DNA from 3 places in the Mesorhizobium sp. M0894 genome. Region 3 is predicted to be linked to each of the others. Evidence: riboswitches for the same ligand, from Rfam matches in the RefSeq annotation. Region 3 holds a riboswitch; each other region holds the start of a gene.
What was found. Region 3 has a riboswitch for cobalamin ahead of NKH91_RS10480 (DUF1636 family protein). Riboswitches for the same ligand answer to the same signal wherever they lie in the genome.
Positions count from the first base shown of each region.

Region 1: linked by a shared signal. The riboswitch ahead of NKH91_RS30465 (ATP-binding cassette domain-containing protein) and the one ahead of NKH91_RS10480 (DUF1636 family protein) in region 3 are both predicted to bind cobalamin.
Region 2: linked by a shared signal. The riboswitch ahead of metE (5-methyltetrahydropteroyltriglutamate--homocysteine S-methyltransferase) and the one ahead of NKH91_RS10480 (DUF1636 family protein) in region 3 are both predicted to bind cobalamin.

Region 1 covers NZ_JAMYOG010000029.1:38,096-43,715, forward strand. The annotation lists gene NKH91_RS30450 (FecCD family ABC transporter permease) at 26-1,027, opposite strand; gene NKH91_RS30455 (ABC transporter substrate-binding protein) at 1,057-2,001, opposite strand; gene NKH91_RS30460 (ATP-binding cassette domain-containing protein) at 1,998-2,384, opposite strand; gene NKH91_RS30465 (ATP-binding cassette domain-containing protein) at 2,317-2,739, opposite strand; cobalamin riboswitch at 2,907-3,111, opposite strand; gene NKH91_RS30470 (GyrI-like domain-containing protein) at 3,388-4,221, shown strand; gene NKH91_RS30475 (bifunctional helix-turn-helix transcriptional regulator/GNAT family N-acetyltransferase) at 4,259-5,194, opposite strand; gene groES (co-chaperone GroES) at 5,423-5,620, shown strand, end outside.
Region 2 covers NZ_JAMYOG010000021.1:15,519-21,138, forward strand. The annotation lists gene NKH91_RS27800 (transposase) at 1-167, opposite strand, end outside; gene NKH91_RS27805 (MFS transporter) at 457-2,085, shown strand; cobalamin riboswitch at 2,587-2,787, shown strand; gene metE (5-methyltetrahydropteroyltriglutamate--homocysteine S-methyltransferase) at 2,883-5,228, shown strand; gene NKH91_RS27815 (FMN-binding negative transcriptional regulator) at 5,309-5,524, opposite strand; gene NKH91_RS27820 (dihydrodipicolinate synthase family protein) at 5,559-5,620, opposite strand, start outside.
Region 3 covers NZ_JAMYOG010000004.1:268,153-273,772, reverse strand. The annotation lists gene NKH91_RS10490 (NADH-quinone oxidoreductase subunit A) at 1-289, opposite strand, end outside; gene NKH91_RS10485 (winged helix-turn-helix domain-containing protein) at 626-1,825, shown strand; cobalamin riboswitch at 1,855-2,058, shown strand; gene NKH91_RS10480 (DUF1636 family protein) at 2,097-2,531, shown strand; gene cobW (cobalamin biosynthesis protein CobW) at 2,528-3,580, shown strand; gene NKH91_RS10470 (cobaltochelatase subunit CobN) at 3,599-5,620, shown strand, end outside.

The DNA.
Region 1 (5,620 bases), on a different contig from region 3:
GTGGCAAATGTGCATGGCAGTCACATCATGAGCGATTGCGAATGAGCATCGTGACCACGAAGAAAGCGCCGACCGAACTGGTGATGATGCCGATCGGCAGTTCCTGCGGCGGCAACAGCGTGCGCGCGAGAAGGTCGCTTGCCAGCAACAGCACCGCTCCGAAGAGGGCGCAGCTTGCAATCAGGCGCAGATGAAGCGGGCCGGCCAGGGTCCTGGACAGATGTGGGATCATCAAGCCAACGAAACCTATGACGCCTGCGACCGAGACAAGGATCGCCGTCGAGAAAGCGGCGACGAGAAATGTCATCCTGCGCATCCGCGCAACCGGCACGCCGAGGCTTTCAGCGGCATTCTCGCCGGCCAGGAAAGCGTCGAGCCGGCGGTGGTTCCAAAGTCCATAAACAAGGATGGTGCCTGCGCCCAGAGCAGCCAGCTCGATATTGTCCCAACGGGCCAGCCCGAGCCCGCCCATCGTCCAGAACAACACCGAGTGAGCGGCGCGCTGGTCTCCGGCAAAGACGAGATAGTTAGTCAAGGCGGTGAACATGAACGAGACGGCAAGCCCGGCGAGGATCAGCCGTTCGGGGCCTTGCCCCCTCACCCGCGAAACCAGCAAAAGCACGATGCCGGCGGCCAATACGCCGCCCGTGAAGGCCGCGACCGGCAACGTCCAGATACCGAAATGGTCGCCAAAAATGGTGATGACGGAAACCGCGCCGGCCGCGGCTCCGGACGACAGGCCGAACAAGAACGGATCTGCGAGGTCGTTGCGCGTTACCGTCTGCAGCAGCGCGCCGATGACGCCCAGCCCGGCGCCGACACAGATGGCCATAATCGTGCGCGGTAGCCTAAGATCGAGGACGATCTTGGCAATCGGGATCTTGCCGGCCGGACCGGACACGATGTCTCCGTCCAGCCCGGCGGCATGTCCGAGCGCAGCAATCACGTCGCTCAACGCGATGACCGTCGATCCATAGGCAATCGACAGCAGAGCAAGAGCGGCAATCGCTGCTGCTCCTGCTGTCATCGCCAATTCGAACGCTCTCTGGCGCAAGCTCAGAAAGCTTCCGGGTGCATCGCCCTGGCGATCTTGCCGATCCCCTCGATGTTGGCAGGCCCAGGCGTCAGTTCGGCATAGCGCAGCGCAATGAAGTGCTCATTTTTGACCGCCTCAGTCTCCTTCATCGCCGGATGAGCTTTCAGGAAATCGAGCAGTTTTCTGTAGCCGCCGTCCTGGTAGTCGAGCAGGATAAGAAATTGCGGATTGCGGGCCGCCACCGTCTCCCAATCCGTATTGCCCCAGCTCGTCGGCATGTCGGCCATGATGTTGTCGCCGCCCGCTGCGGCGATCATGGCGCTGGGGATCGCGAACTTGCCTGATGTGAAGGGTTTGTCTTCGCCGGAGTCGTAAAGAAACACACGCGTTCCCGTGCGGTCGCCGATCTTTGCCGTGATATCGGCGAGCTGCGCCTTCCAGTTCGAAACAAGCTTTCCCGCCTCCGCCTCCTTGCCAAAAATCTTGCCCAGCTTTTCGACATCACCATAGAGCAGGTCCATCGAGGCGGCGGGGCGGTTCTGGTCGAGATGGACGCAACTTTCCGTCAGCACCAGCGTCTTGATACCGTGCGGGGCCAGCGTATCGGGCGTCACCTCGCCGCCAGGCTTCATACCGTAATACCAGCCGGCGAAGAAGAAATCGGGCTCGACGGCGACGAGGTTTTCGAGGGTCGGGTATTTCGGCGCGAGTTCCGGGATCGCGCCCTGCTCGGCCTTGAATTCCGGACCGACCTTATACCATCCGGTGATGCCGGTCAGGCCGACGATCGATGGTTGCAGCCCCAGCGCGAAGGCCATCTCCGCCATGTTCAGATCTTGGATGACGGCGCGCTTCGGCGCGGCGTCGAACGTCAGCGGCGTGCCGCAGCTATCAACGGTTACCGGGAAAGCGAAGGCGGTCTGGGCAAGTAGGAGGGAGGCAAAAGACAGTACGATGCGTTTCACGGATGTTGCTCCTTGGTCAAATCGGGATGTGAAGAGGCGCGGTTCGGAACGTCGAAGACCGTGAGTTCGCGGTCTTCGGTGGGATGGCGCAGCCAAAGCACGTCAACGCCGAAAATCTCGCGGATCAACTTCTTGGTCAGCGCCTCGCGCGGACTGGCAAGTGCCTGCAGGCGGGCCTCGTTCATCACCGCGACCCTGGTGGCAAATGGCGTGACAAGCGACAGATCATGAAGCACCGCCACGACGGTCATGCCAAACTGCGATACGAGTTCGAGAAGGTCGCTGCGGGCGCGCGGATCGAGATGATTGGTCGGTTCATCGAGGAACAGGATTTTGGGCTCCTGGGCGATGGCGCGCCAACTGGGCGCGTTGCCGCTCGCCACCGGATAGCGAGCCGATCGTGCGGCCGAGCAGCGGCAGCAGGCCGGTTCTGCGAAGTGCTTCAATGACGATGTCGCGTTGCTCGCTCCTCCGTCGCAAGCCGGCATGCGGGACGCGCCCAAGCTCGACGTAGTCGATCACGGCAAGCCGCGGATCAGGCTGGTCGGTCTGGCCAACGACCGCCATGTGCAGTGCCCGCTCGGCGGCCGAAAACCTCTCCAGCCGGCGTCCGGAAAATCTCACATCTCCCGCGCTTGGCCGCAGCGTACCGCATAGCATGCGCAGCAGCGTCGTCTTGCCGGCGCCATTGGGGCCGATGATGGCGAGGCGGTCGCCCGGCGCTATCGAAAGGCTCACCGCGCTGACCAGGCACCGGCCATTCGTCGTCGCGCTCAGTTCACACGCTTCAAGAAGAGGCTGGGAGGCGTCCAACTTACCGTCACTTTCTCAATGGCGACGGAAGGAAGCTGGACGGACCGGCCGACAAGACCGATGTCCACGTCTCCTCCCGGCACACCCCGTCCGGTCAACTCATGCTGATGGCAGGTCTCCTGGCTCGCGGGTCTTTGCGCCATCCTGCCTTCCCAGCCTTGCCGGCCAGTGGCACTTCGGATTTTTGCTAACCGCTTACAGTTGCGGGGGCAGCCGCGGCCTCGATCCGAAGATCTCACCGTGTTCCCTTTTCACCCCTTGCCTTTCGACTCGGGGACCATCAGTCAGCCACCCTAGTTTTCCGCCAATCACAGCGCAATAAGTCTTGTCAGAAGGAGCCATATAGACCTCGTGATGTAATAACGTTACATTTAAAAGGACGTTTGCCCGCTTCCTGTCAAGCCTTTTCGCGCGATTTGCGACTTGCCGACGACCGTCGCTCTCGATTTGCGCAGTGCGCAATTTCGATCAAACTGCCTCCGCCAGGAAGCGGCACCATAATCTTGCCAATATAAGACATGGCCAATGTAAAGACTGGGCCAATGCGGAGACTGGGCCAATGCGAGGTGCCAAATGAATCCGACCGAGAAGGCGCTGTGGTTCGTCGAAAGCCATCTGCCCGAAGCAGTCTCGCTGGACGATGTCGCCAAGATCAGCGGGGTGTCGCGCTTTCATGTGACGCGGGCTTTCGGCGCGGCTACCGGCCGTTCGGTGATGAGCTACGTCCGTTCTCGCCGACTGACCGAAGCGGCGCGCAAGCTTGGCGCCGGCGCACCCGACATCCTCTCGGTCGCGCTCGACGCCGGCTATGCCTCGCATGAGGCCTTCACCCGCGCCTTCCGCGACCAGTTCGGCACCACGCCGGAACTGGTGCGCGCACAAGGCTCGCTCGACAACCTCGATCTTGTGGAGCCGATCCTGATGGACCAGTCCTTTCTCGCCACTCTCGAACCGCCGCGTTTTGAGACCAGCCGGCCGTTTCTCATCGCCGGTCTCGGCGAGCGCTACAGCTGCGAAACCAGCGCCGGCATCCCGATGCAGTGGCAGCGGTTCGGCCCCTATATTGGCAACATTCCTGGCGAGATCGGCGACGTCGCCTATGGCGTCTGCGTCAACGGCGACGACGCCGGCAATTTCGACTACATCGCTGGCGTCGAAGTGTCCGATTTTTCGGACCTGCCGAGGGAGTTTTGGCGTGTGCGCGTGCCGGCGCAGAAATACGCCGTGTTCGCCCATCGTGACCATATCTCGACCATCCGCCGCACGGTCAACACGATCTGGAACAAATGGCTGCCAGCCTCTGGGCACGAGATCGCCGATGCGCCGGAATTCGAGCGTTACGGCCCCGAATTTGATCCGCACAGCGGCAATGGCGGGCTGGAAATCTGGATACCGGTCAAAGGGTGAGGTACGGCAGGCCGACGCCGAAGCGCCGGAAGCGCTGCTACAACTCCAAATTCCAGTTCTGGCCGACCAGATCCTGGCCGAAGGAATGGTGGCGCTCCTCGTTGGTCAATTTAAAGCCCGCAGCCTCATAGATGTGGCGGGCGGCGGCGAGCACGTCGTTGGTCCACAGCGTCAGTGTCCTGTAACCCGTGGGGCGGCAAAAGCCGATACATTCCTCGACCAGCCGCTTGCCGATGCCGAGACCTCGCGCCGAGGGCTCGACGTAGAGCAGGCGCAATTTCGCCACCGCGTCCGACTGGCGCACGACGAAGACGGAGCCGACGACCTCGCCTTCCCGCTCGGCGATCCAGCTGCGTTCCCATTTCGGATCGAAGGATTTGACGAAGGCACCGAGGATTTCGGCGACCAGCGCTTCATAGGTTTCGTCCCAGCCATATTCCTGCGCGTAGAGCAGGCCCTGGCGATGAATAATCCAGCCGATGTCGCCGACTTGCAGAGGCCGCAGCATATAGGGAATTTTGGGCTCGGCGCTTCCGCCCAGCAAACGCTGCACCGTCTGCATGGCTTTGACCAGCCTGTCCTGTTCGGCATCCGAAAGCCGGTCGAGCAAAGCCGCGACCTGGTCGTGCGAGCCCTGGTTCAGCGGTGCGAAGGCCTGCCGCCCGGCCTTGGTCAGCGCGATCGACGAGCGCCGCGCATCCGCCTCGATCGTGGCACGCTCGACCAGATCACGCTCCTCGAACTTCTTCAGCAGCCGGCTGAGATAACCGGCATCGAGGCCGAGATCGCGCCCAAGATCGGTGGCGGTCAGGCCATCGCGATGCGCCAGCTCATAGAGCACCCGCGCCTCGGTCAGCGAGAAGGTGCTTTTCAGCAGCCCTTCGTCGAGCAGCCCGATCTGGCGGGTATAAAAGCGGTTGAAGGCCCGCACCGCGTCGATCCGCTCCTTGCCTGGGTGATGATGAATGGTCATGGCATCCTCCTCCGGGCAAGATCAGCGATTTAGTTGACTTGGTCAAGTATCTGTTTGAAGCATCCGTTTGAAGCAATTGTCCTGATGATGCTCACCGGGCGCCTTGACTCACGCGAGTTGCCAGACTATTTCAGCGCCACGTTAGCACTCCCCCAAGATGAGTGCTAACCATGTCCGGCGCCGCCGGACGGAGGAACTGTTCTCACCATTCTCATCGAGGAATAAAAAATGGCAAAGTCGAAGTTCCGCCCGCTTCATGACCGCGTGGTCGTTCGTCGGGTCGAATCCGAATCCAAGACCGCGGGCGGGATCATCATTCCCGACACGGCGAAGGAAAAGCCGCAGGAAGGCGAGATCATCGCCGTCGGTTCCGGCGCCCGTGACGAAGCCGGCAAGCTCGTCCCGCTGGACGTCAAGGCCGGCGAC
Region 2 (5,620 bases), on a different contig from region 3:
GCCACTACAGTAGAGTCAACAAGCTGACGATTTAACGGCTCGACTTCCTTTGTTGTCTCGGCCATCGCCGCGGCGATGTCGAAATTGCCCCAGATGGAACGTGCGGATTTTTGATAATTGCGCTTTTGTTTGACTTCCACGGTGAATGGTCGCGTCTGCCGCCTCATAGTTCCTTCCTGAATAGGAGAATGAAGTCGCCGCTCAAATTTTTGGCGCTTCCTGCTTAGCGCGGAGCATTATCGTATAGCCGCTCAACGGGCAAGTGATGCCGGTCTTCGATGGCTGACCCATCTGGGGAGATTTGAGCGGCTTCGCGCGTCCTGCGCATGCCTGTAAGGCCGCCAGTTTTCTGGGTTAGCAGGCGCGCCACTGTGGCAGCTTGGCTTGTACGGCGAGGCCATGGTTGAGTGAGGCGAACCAAATCCAGCCCCGCGGTCGATCCCGAAGCTTCCCACAATGGCGAAGAGAACATCTTCACTCGTTCCTTTTCAGCACAAGACCTTCCGTTCGCTATGGTCGGCTGCACTCGTTTCGAACCTTGGCACCCTGGTGGAAGGTGTGGCGGCGGCCTGGCTGATGACGAGCATCGCCACCTCCCATGGAATGGTGGCGCTCGTCCAGTCATCGACCACCCTCCCCTACATGATCTTCTCGCTCGCGGCGGGAGCGCTCGCGGACAACTTTGACCGTCGCCGGATCATGTTGACTGCGCAACTGCTGATGGTCTGCGTATCCGCCTTCCTGGCGTTCCTGACCTATGCGGGGGAAATGACACCCTGGACCCTTCTGGGTCTCACCTTCCTGATCGGCTGTGGTTGGGCATTGCACGATCCCTCTTGGCAAGCCTCGATGGGGGATATCCTGCCTCGCGAACACCTGCCTAGCGCGGTTGCGCTCAACGGCATGAGCTACAATCTCATGCGCAGCATCGGGCCGGCGATTGGCGGCATAATCGTGGCCACAGCCGGTGCGGCCTTCGCGTTCCTGTTCAACGTCTTTTGCTACTTCGCTCTGATCGCTGCGCTGTTGCGGTGGAAAGCCGTACGGACACGACAAGCGCTGCCGCGGGAGGCTTTCGGCAGTGCGATGGCGGCGGGCTTCCGTTACGTGCTCTTGTCGCCGAACCTTCTCAAGGTCATGTGCCGGAGTTTCATTTTCGGCCTCACCGCCGTTGTCATTTTGGCTCTCCTGCCGTTGGTTGCTCGCGAACAGATCAAAGGGACCGCGGTCACCTACGGCGTGATGCTCGGCTTCTTCGGCCTGGGAGCGATTTGCGGCGCGCTCCTCATCGGGCGGGTCCGAGAAGTTCTCTCCAACGAATGGGTCATTCGCGGTGCGTTCTTTATACTGGCGATCAGCTGCTTCTTTCTGGCATGGAGTGAGCACGTTTGGCTGAGCTGTCTCCTCCTCATGCCGGCCGGTGCGGCCTGGATTCAATCATTCTCGCTGTTTAACGTCACAGTGCAGCTTTCGGCGCCGCGGTGGGTGGTTGGACGCGCCCTGTCTCTCTATCAGACGGCCACATACGGCGGCATGGCGGCGGGAAGCTGGCTTTGGGGCGAACTGGCGGATGTCCAAGGTGTTTCGGGAGCCTTCCTCGTCGCCAGCGTGGTTCTTGTGATTGGTGGACTGATGGGGATCGTTCTGCGTCAGCCGGATTTCGAAACGCTCAATCTGGATCCGACCAACAAGTTCAGCGAACCGACGCTGCAACTTGACCTGCGGCCACGAAGCGGTCCGATCATGGTGATGGTCGATTATCGTATCGATCAGAGAGATGTCCCAGAATTTCTCAGTGTGATGACATCGTGGCGAAAAGCCCGGCTGCGAGATGGCGCCAGACAATGGGCGTTGCTGCGTGACCTGGAAAAGCCCGAACTATGGACCGAGTGCTATCATGTGCCAACCTGGGTCGAGTATGTTCGCCACAACAACAGGCAGACCCAGGATGACGCCGAAATCGTTGCGCGCCTGGAAGCGCTGCACCGTGGCGATTGTCCGCCCAAGACGCATCACAAGATCGAACGCCAAACCGTGCGCGTGCACGACGATTTGCCGCTCAGGCCTCATTTGGACAGGACTTGAGCTGGCCCGGTGGTTTGAGCCGGGTTACCTTGAGCCGGTGGGCTGCGAACAAGCAGTTCGAGACATTGGCCTCGATCACTTCGCAACACGCCGCTGCGCCTGGCCTCGGTGTGCTCCCCCCGAAATCGTTGTGTCATATCACCGAGGGCATCACGGCCAACAGCTTCCACATGGGCAACAGCCTCGCCATTGAGCCGAATATGGTCGCGAGCAGATCACCAACGAAGCGGTCGGAACCTCGGAGCCGAAGTTCGACGCCGAGGTGGTTCGCATGATGCGCTAAGCAGCACCACGGCGCTTGCCGGTGTGTTTGCTGCCGGCAGCCGACGAACTCCTATCCTCCTGGACAAGGGCGCCGTGCGTCATTGCTTTGATTTACCGGCCGCTCAAGGCTTCCACAGTTTTCGCTTTCGAGGCGACCTTTGGAACATGCCAACGGAAATTTAACATAACGACATAAACATTTCTTTATGCGGCGTTGACAAAGAAGCGAACTGCTGTAATTGTCTCCCGCGTCGTGGTTCTCCGTACGGCGCTGCCGCAGCGGAGCTAAGAGGGAAGCCGGTGCGATGCCGGCGCTGCCCCCGCAACTGTTAGCGGCGAGCCAACCCCACTCATGTCACTGAGGCGAATAGCCTTGGGAAGACGGGTAGAGGCTATGACCCCGCGAGCCAGGAGACCTGCCACGGCGAATTACGTCCACGGGCGGGGTGTCTCGGTGGCCGCTGCAGCCTGGCGTTCGTGCCGGCCTGCTAGCGCCTTCCTTGTCACCGACGCCCCAACCATCGGGGTCTGGCATGACTGTCTCTCAGCAAATTCCTGTAGCAACGCTCGGCGTGCCCCGCTTCGGTCGTCGGCGAGAACTGAAATTCGCGCTTGAAAGCTACTGGTCCGGAAAATCGTCCGCTGCCGACCTTCTCACGACCGCGAAGGCGCTCCGTGCCGCTAGCTGGGAGGAGCAGCACGATCGCGGCGTGTCGAAAATCCCGTCGAACGACTTCTCGCTCTACGACCATGTGCTCGACACCGCAGCCATGGTCGGCGCCGTTCCATCCCGTTACGGCTGGAATAGCGGCGAGGTTCCACTTCACATCTACTTCGCAATGGCGCGGGGCAACCAGGGTCAGACGGAGGATTGTCGACACGCTGGTCACCAGCAGGCGGCTCATCGGTCTGATGTAACCGCGATGGAAATGACCAAGTGGTTTGACACCAACTATCACTACATTGTGCCGGAACTCAACGATGATCAGACGTTCGCCCTCTCGTCGACGAAACCGGTCGATTACTTCATCGAGGCTAAAGCTCTCGGCGTTCACACACGCCCAGTCATCCTTGGACCGATCACCTTCCTCAAGCTGGCGAAATCGCCTGCCGAAGGATTCGATCCCATCGCGCTCCTGCCGCGGCTGCTGCCCGTCTACGAGCAACTCCTGCAGAGGCTGAAGCTGTCTGGAGCCGACTGGGTGCAGATCGATGAGCCAGCGCTTGTCCTCGATCTGAACCCGAACGAACGAGCTGCGTTCGAATTCGCCTATGGCCAGCTGTCGAAAGCCGCGCCCGAGCTGAAGATCATGCTGGCTACCTATTTCGGGCCGCTGGGAGACAATCTCGAAACCGCGGTTTCTCTGCCCCTGGCCGGGCTGCATATTGATCTCGTGCGCGCTCCCGAGCAGCTGGAAACGGTGGGTCGGCTCGCACCGAAGGATCTGGTGCTCTCGCTTGGCTTGATCGATGGCCGCAACGTCTGGCGTGCGAACCTGCCCGCCATTCTCGACCGCATCAAACCGATCGTCGCCGGCTGGCCCTTGGACCGCGTCGAGATCGCGCCTTCTTGCTCGATGCTGCATGTGCCGATCGACCTCCGCATGGAGACGGAACTCGACGCGGACATCAGGTCGTGGCTCGCCTTCGCGGCCCAGAAGACCGACGAGTTGGTGTTGCTTGCCCGGGCCCTGTCCCAAGGCAGGGATGCGGTGGCAGGCGCGTTGAAAGCGTCTGCCGAGGCTGCCGCCACTCGCGTGACATCCACGAAGATCCATGACCCGCTAGTTGAGGGGCGGATCGCCAGCATTGACGACAGCATGAAGCGACGAGAGAGCGCTTTTGCCGAGCGCTCCAGAGTCCAGGCCGGCACGCTCGGGCTGCCGCCGTTCCCGACGACGACCATCGGGTCCTTCCCGCAGACGCCGCAGGTACGCAGGGCGCGGGCCGCTCATGCGAAGGGCCAGCTGAGCTATGTCGACTACGAGACCTTCCTGAAGAAGGAGATCGAGGCTGCAATTCGCTGGCAGGAAGAGATCGGGCTGGACGTGCTGGTGCACGGTGAGTTCGAACGAAACGACATGGTACAGCATTTCGGCGAGCAGCTGTCCGGCTTCGCCTTCACCCAGCATGCCTGGGTGCAGAGCTATGGGTCGCGTTACGTGCGCCCCCCCATCATCTTCGGCGACGTATCGAGGCCCAATCCGATGACGCTGCGCTGGTGGCAGTTCGCCCAGTCGCTTACGGAAAACCCTGTGAAGGGAATGCTCACAGGCCCAGTGACCATTCTCAACTGGTCTTTTGTTCGCGACGACGTACCCCGCTCCGAAGCATGCCGCCAGATCGCGCTCGCCATCCGCGACGAAGTGACGGATCTCGAATGGTCCGGCGCAAGGATGATCCAGATCGATGAGGCCGCGTTTCGCGAAGGATTGCCACTGCGCCAGTCTGATTGGAACGACTATCTCGACTGGGCTGTCGAATGCTTCCGGATCGCTTCAACGGGTGTAAAGGACGCGACTCAAATCCATACCCACATGTGCTATTCGGAGTTCAACGAGATCATCGACGCGATCGCTGAAATGGATGCGGATGTCATTTCGATTGAGACGTCGCGCTCGAAAATAGAACTGCTGGACGCCTTCACGAGCTCCAAATATCCGAACGAAATCGGGCCCGGAGTCTACGACATTCACTCACCACGTGTCCCGGAAGTCGGGGAGATTTCGGATCTCGTCATGCTTGCCCGCGAGCGACTGTCGGATTCCCAACTGTGGGTAAACCCGGACTGTGGCCTCAAAACACGCAAATGGGAGGAGGTCCGCCCTGCCCTCATGAACATGGTCGATGCAGCACGTGCGCTCCGGGAGAAAGTGTAGGCCGGAGGGTTTCCTGGTTGCTCACCATCGTGGTGAGTCACCGGCTGCCGCATGTCGGCCGTGAATGTGCCAAAACGCGATCACATCCGAGAATGTGCACTTTCCTTCGGCACGTGTACTAGTCGCGCAGGAGTAAAGGGTACCGTTTTCTCCCTGTGACGTGTCGAGTTCGAAGGGGATGTGATTGGCGTCGAGACGCTCCGGCCATGGGTTATCAGCATGCCAAGTGCACTGTTCTCGATCAGTTCGTAGAGGACTTCTCGGCTCGGTTCATCGAAATGCGCGGGTACATACATGACAGGTTCCTTCACTGGCCGCCGGGTTCGCTATTCACCGGTTGACATCCGATGGCAAGCGTTCCAACGCGGCGGCGATCTGGCGCTTCGCTGCTG
Region 3 (5,620 bases):
ACCAGAAACCGAGCATGCCGATCTGACTGAACGACACTGCCCAAGGAAACAGGAAGGCCACCTCCAGATCGAAGATGATGAACAGGATCGACACCAGGTAGAAGCGGATGTCGAACTTCATGCGGGCGTCGTCGAACGAGTTGAAGCCGCACTCATAGGCGGAAAGCTTTTCCGGATCGGGGTTGCGGTAAGCCACCAGGAACGGTGCGGCGAGCAGCGCCAGGCCGACGACCAGCGCCACGCCGATGAACAGGACGATGGGCAGGTACGAACCTAAAAGTGCGTTCATGCTGCAGTTTTCCGTTGGCGGCCAATCCACTCTGATTACAGCACCGGACCCACTTGCGGAAGCGTGACAGATTAACCACTGAACCGTTTTAAGGGGGCTCTATGCTGCAACGCGGCGAGGGTTAGCGCAGCGCTTTCGGCGAAGCAAGTCAAACCTTGTTCAAATCGCGGTGCTGGACGGCATATCCGGGAAAACTGGTCCGATCCGCTCCTGTTTGATTTCCTTCACTTTTCACTCCACTTTTCTCTCCTGACATAGATGCCGCCAAAACCTTGCTAGCATGGGGCGGAATCGCAGGTCATTTTCTCTGTCTAACATCGTCCGGATACCGCCTTCATGAAAGAAAAAATCTCGCTTGCCCTGGCCCGTCGCATTGCGCTTGCGGCACAGGGATTCAATGACCCGCGCCCCAGCGGCACGCCTGACCGCCGGCATCTGGCCCGGGTGCTTGCACGTACCGGCCTGCTGCAGATCGATTCCGTCAGCGCCGTGGTTCGCGCCCATTATATGCCGCTCTATTCGCGGCTTGGCCCCTACAAGCTGGCGCTGCTCGACGACGCCGCGGTGACACGCAAGCGCATGGTCTTCGAATATTGGGCGCATGAAGCCTCGTTCTTGCCCGTCGAGACCTATCCGCTGATGCGCTGGCGCATGCGGCGGGCCGAGCGCGGCGAGGAAATGTACAGCGGACTGGCAAAATGGGGCCGCGAGCACGCCGCCTACATTGAGGACATCTATCGCGAGGTCGCTGAACGAGGCCCGATCGCGGCGTCGGCTTTCGAAGGCCAGAAGGGCTCGGGCGGCTGGTGGGGCTGGAGCCATGCCAAGCATGCCTTCGAATGGCTGTTCTGGGCGGGCCGCATCACCACGGCGCACCGGCGTGGTTTCGAGCGGTTCTACGATCTGCCGGAGCGCGTGCTGCCGCCAACGGTACTCGCTTTGCCAGTTCCGTCCCCCGCGGACGCCCACCGCGAACTGCTGCGCATCTCCGCCCGCGCCCATGGCGTCGCCACGGCGGGCGATCTGCGCGACTATTTCCGCCTCTCGCCCGCCGACATCAAGGGCCGCATCGAGGAACTGGTCGAGGCTGGCGACCTGTTGCCGGTGAGCGTCGAAGGCTGGAGCAAAACAGCCTATCTCCACAAGGACGCCCGTTTGCCGCGCAGGATCGAGGCGCGCGCCTTGCTTGCGCCGTTCGATCCCGTCGTCTTCGAGCGGTCGCGCACCGAGCGGTTGTTCGACTTCCACTACCGCATCGAGATCTACACGCCGGCCGAAAAGCGCCAGTATGGCTATTATGTGCTGCCGTTCCTGCTCGGCGACAGCATCGTCGGGCGCGTCGACCTCAGGGCCGACCGCCCGGCCGGCGTATTGCGCGTCCATGCCGCCTATTCGGAGCCCGGCGCCCCGCCGCAAACTGCCGCCGCCCTTTTCGAGGAATTGAAGCAGATGCAGGGTTGGCTCGGGCTCGAGCGCATCGAGGTGACGGCTGCCGGCGACCTCGGCCAGCCGCTCGCAGATATCGCCGCGTCATAGACGTGCGTTGACACGACTGCCTTCACAAGCCTAAATCCGTTCCAGACGGTCCCCTGCCCGCAACGGCAAGGGCCAAGAGGGAATGCGGTGCGAAATCTCGATTTCAAATCCGCGGCTGTCCCCGCAACTGTAAGCGACGAGCCAAGGCCGAAAACCACTGGGATATTCCCGGGAAGGCGGCACCCAGGCGATGACCCGCGAGCCAGGAGACCTGCCGTCTAGGACATAAGAATCCGATCGCCTGGCGGGTTTTCCGGGCAAGGAGCCTGATTTGGAACGCGACAGCAGTTTTCCGGCTGAGACAGCGGATTTATTGTCCGGCCATGGTGATTCCCCGGCCGGCGTTACCGTCATCGTCTGCTCGTCCTGCCGTGACGAGACCGGTTCGGACGCTTATCCCCGCGCCGGCGAACTGCTCGCCGAGCACACGCGCCGCGCCGCTTCCAGCGAAAACATTAAAATCCGCACCGTCGAATGCCTCGGCAATTGCAAGCGCCGGCTCAGCGCCGCGATGCTGCGCGACGGCTGCTGGAGCTATGTCTTCGGCGACCTGACCACGACCAGCGGCACCGATCTGGTGACGGGGGCAAAGCTGTTCGCTACTTCGACGGACGGCCTCATTCCGTGGCGCGGCCGTCCCGATTGCCTGAAGCGCGGCTTGGTTGCCCGCATCCCTCCCCTCGACCTTTTGAAGGACTTGATATGACTTCCCCAGATTCGGCCGCCAACGTTTCGCGCGTCCCCTGCACCGTCGTCACCGGCTTTCTCGGCGCCGGCAAGACGACGCTGATCCGCCATTTGCTCGAAAACGCCAAAGGCAAGCGCCTGGCCATCATCGTCAACGAGTTCGGCGATATCGGCATCGACGGCGAGATCCTGAAGGGCTGCGGCATCGACACTTGCCCCGAGGAAAACATCGTCGAGCTGGCCAATGGCTGCATCTGCTGCACTGTCGCCGACGACTTTGTCCCCGCGCTCGACCAGATCCTGTCGCTGACGCCGAAGGTCGACCACATCCTGATCGAGACGTCCGGGCTGGCCCTGCCCAAGCCGCTGGTCCAGGCCTTCCAGTGGCCGTCGGTGAAAAGCCGCGTCACGGTCGATGGCGTCATCGCCGTCGTCGACGGGCCGGCGCTGGCTGATGGCCGCGTTGCCAACGACATGGACGCCCTGCAGGCGCAGCGCGCGCAGGACGAGACGCTCGACCATGACGATCCTGTCGAGGAGGTGTTCGAAGACCAGCTCGCTTGTGCCGACCTGATCATCCTGTCGAAGAGCGACCTGCTGGACGCAGCCGGCGCGGCGCGCGCCAATGCCGTCATCGGCAAGCATGTTGCGCGGGCGGTGAAGATCGTGCCGACCTCGCAAGGCAAGGTCGATCCGTCGGTGCTGCTCGGCCTTGGTCTCGCCGTCGAGGACGACATCGAGAACCGCAAGACCCATCACGACGACGAGCTCGACCACGAACATGACGACTTTGACTCGTTCGTCATCGACATTGCGTCGGTGTCCGATCCGGACGAGCTGGCACAACGCGTCGCCACGGCGGCGGAGGAAGAAAACGTATTGCGCGTCAAGGGTTTCGTCGACGTCGGCGGCAAGCCGATGCGGCTCTTGCTGCAGGCCGTCGGTCCGCGCGTCAACCACTATTACGACCGCGCCTGGACCGCTGAAGACGATCGCCGCTCGCGCCTCGTCGTCATCGGCCTGAAAGGGCTGAACCGCCCGGCGATCGAGCGTATCCTCGCCGGCTGATCCCAGGTACGAGCCGCGATGCACATCCTCACCACCACATCCGCCTCGCTCGACGATCTCGCCGAGCCTGTCGATCTCAGGCAAACGCCTGCGGATGTCGTGGCGCTGTCCTTCACCGACAGCGACCTCGCCGGGCTGGCGGCGGCGTGGAAGGCAGATGCGGACCGCCTGCCGTCGATGCGGCTCGCCGCCTTGCGCGACCTGCGCCACCCGATGTCCGTCGACCTCTGGATCGACAGCGTCGCCCGCCACGCCAAGGTCGTCCTGGTCCGCATCCTCGGCGGTTACGACTGGTGGCGCTACGGCTGCGACCAGCTTGCCGTTGTCGCGCGAAATCGCGGTATTAAGCTGGCGCTCCTACCGGGCGAGAGCCACGACGAGGATTTGCGGCTGATCGAAGGCTCGACGCTGCCGCGCCAGGAACTTGATGGTCTGCTCGACTATTTCCGCGAAGGTGGCCCGGCGAATATGACGGCGCTGGTGCAGAGGTTGGCAAGTCTCGCCGGATCGGGTGCGGCGGTCGCTGAACCTGTCAGCGTGCCAAAGGCGGGATTTTACGAGCCGGGACGCGGCGTTATAGAAAGAATGGACTTATCAAGCGTCGGCATTCCGTCGCGCCCCCCTCTGTCCTGCCGGACATCTCCCCCACAAGGGGGGAGATCGGCTGTCACTGACCGTCTCGCGACTTCTGCAACATCGAACATTGACGAAGGCGACGATGACCAGGCGATCTCCCCCCTTGTGGGGGAGATGTCCGGCAGGACAGAGGGGGGCGCGACGGAACGCAGCCTAAATCTACCGTCCGCCGAACCCGCCCCCATCATCCCCATCCTGTTCTACCGCTCGATGCTGCTCGCCGCCGATGTCGCGCCCATCGATGCGCTTGTCGAGGCGCTCGGGCAGCGTGGCATAGCGCCGGTCCCCATCTTCGTCTCCAGCCTCAAGGACGCGGCATCGCTCGCCGTTGTCGAAACCGCGTTTGCCGCGCTGAACCCTGCCGCCATCATCACCGCCACAGCTTTCGCCTCGGGCGCCGAACCCGGCGTCGAGACGCTGTTCGACCGCGCCGGAGTGCCGGTGTTCCAGGTCGTCGTCGCGACCACCCGCCGCGACATCTGGCAGAACAACCAGCGCGGCCTGGCGCCCGCCGACCTTGCCATGCATGTCGTCCTGCCCGAGCTCGACGGCCGCATCCTGGCCGGCGCCATTTCCTTCAAGAGCGAAAGCGAGATCGATCCGGCATTGGCCTTCCGCGCCTTCGCCAACCGGCCAGAGCCTGACCGCGTGGCGCAGGTCGCGAACCGTATCGAGGCCTTCGTGCGTCTGCAGCGGACGCCGCGTGCGGAGCGCAAGCTCGCCATCCTGATCCCCGACTATCCGAGCGCGCCCGGCCGCACCGGCTATGCCGTCGGTCTCGACGTGCCGTCCAGCGTGCTGGCGATGCTGCACGACCTGAGCGAACAGGGCTACGCCGTTGAAGGGATTCCGCAAACGCCGCGTCAGTTGCTGGAGGTGCTGGAGCCAGCCGACCAGGGACTGGCTTTGCAGGATTATCTGACCTTCTCGAAGGAATTGCCGCCGGCGGCCATCGCTGCGGTGGAGGCCGCATGGGGGAATACGGATGATGAGACAGGTTCGCGCGAGGCACCCCCCTCTGTGCTGCCGGACATCTCCCCTTCAAGGGGGGAGATTGCGCTGTTGTCTCTGCTTTCGCCAACTACCAAGGGCGTTAAGGGAGAGCCGGCAGCCGAACTGCCAATCTTCCCCCTTGAAGGGGAGATGTCCGGCAGGGCAGAGGGGGGTGTCCAAGCGCCCACCACCGCAAAATTCCCCTTCCGCGCCGCCACCTTCGGCAATATCACCGTAGCCCTCGCCCCTGATCGCGGGCGCTCAGCCGACCGCCGCGCCGACTATCACGACCCGACACTGCCGCCGCGCCATGCACTGATCGCCTTTGGCTTGTGGCTGCGTAAGTCGCTCGGCATCCATGCAATTATCCATGTCGGCGCCCACGGCACGCTGGAGTGGCTGCCCGGCAAG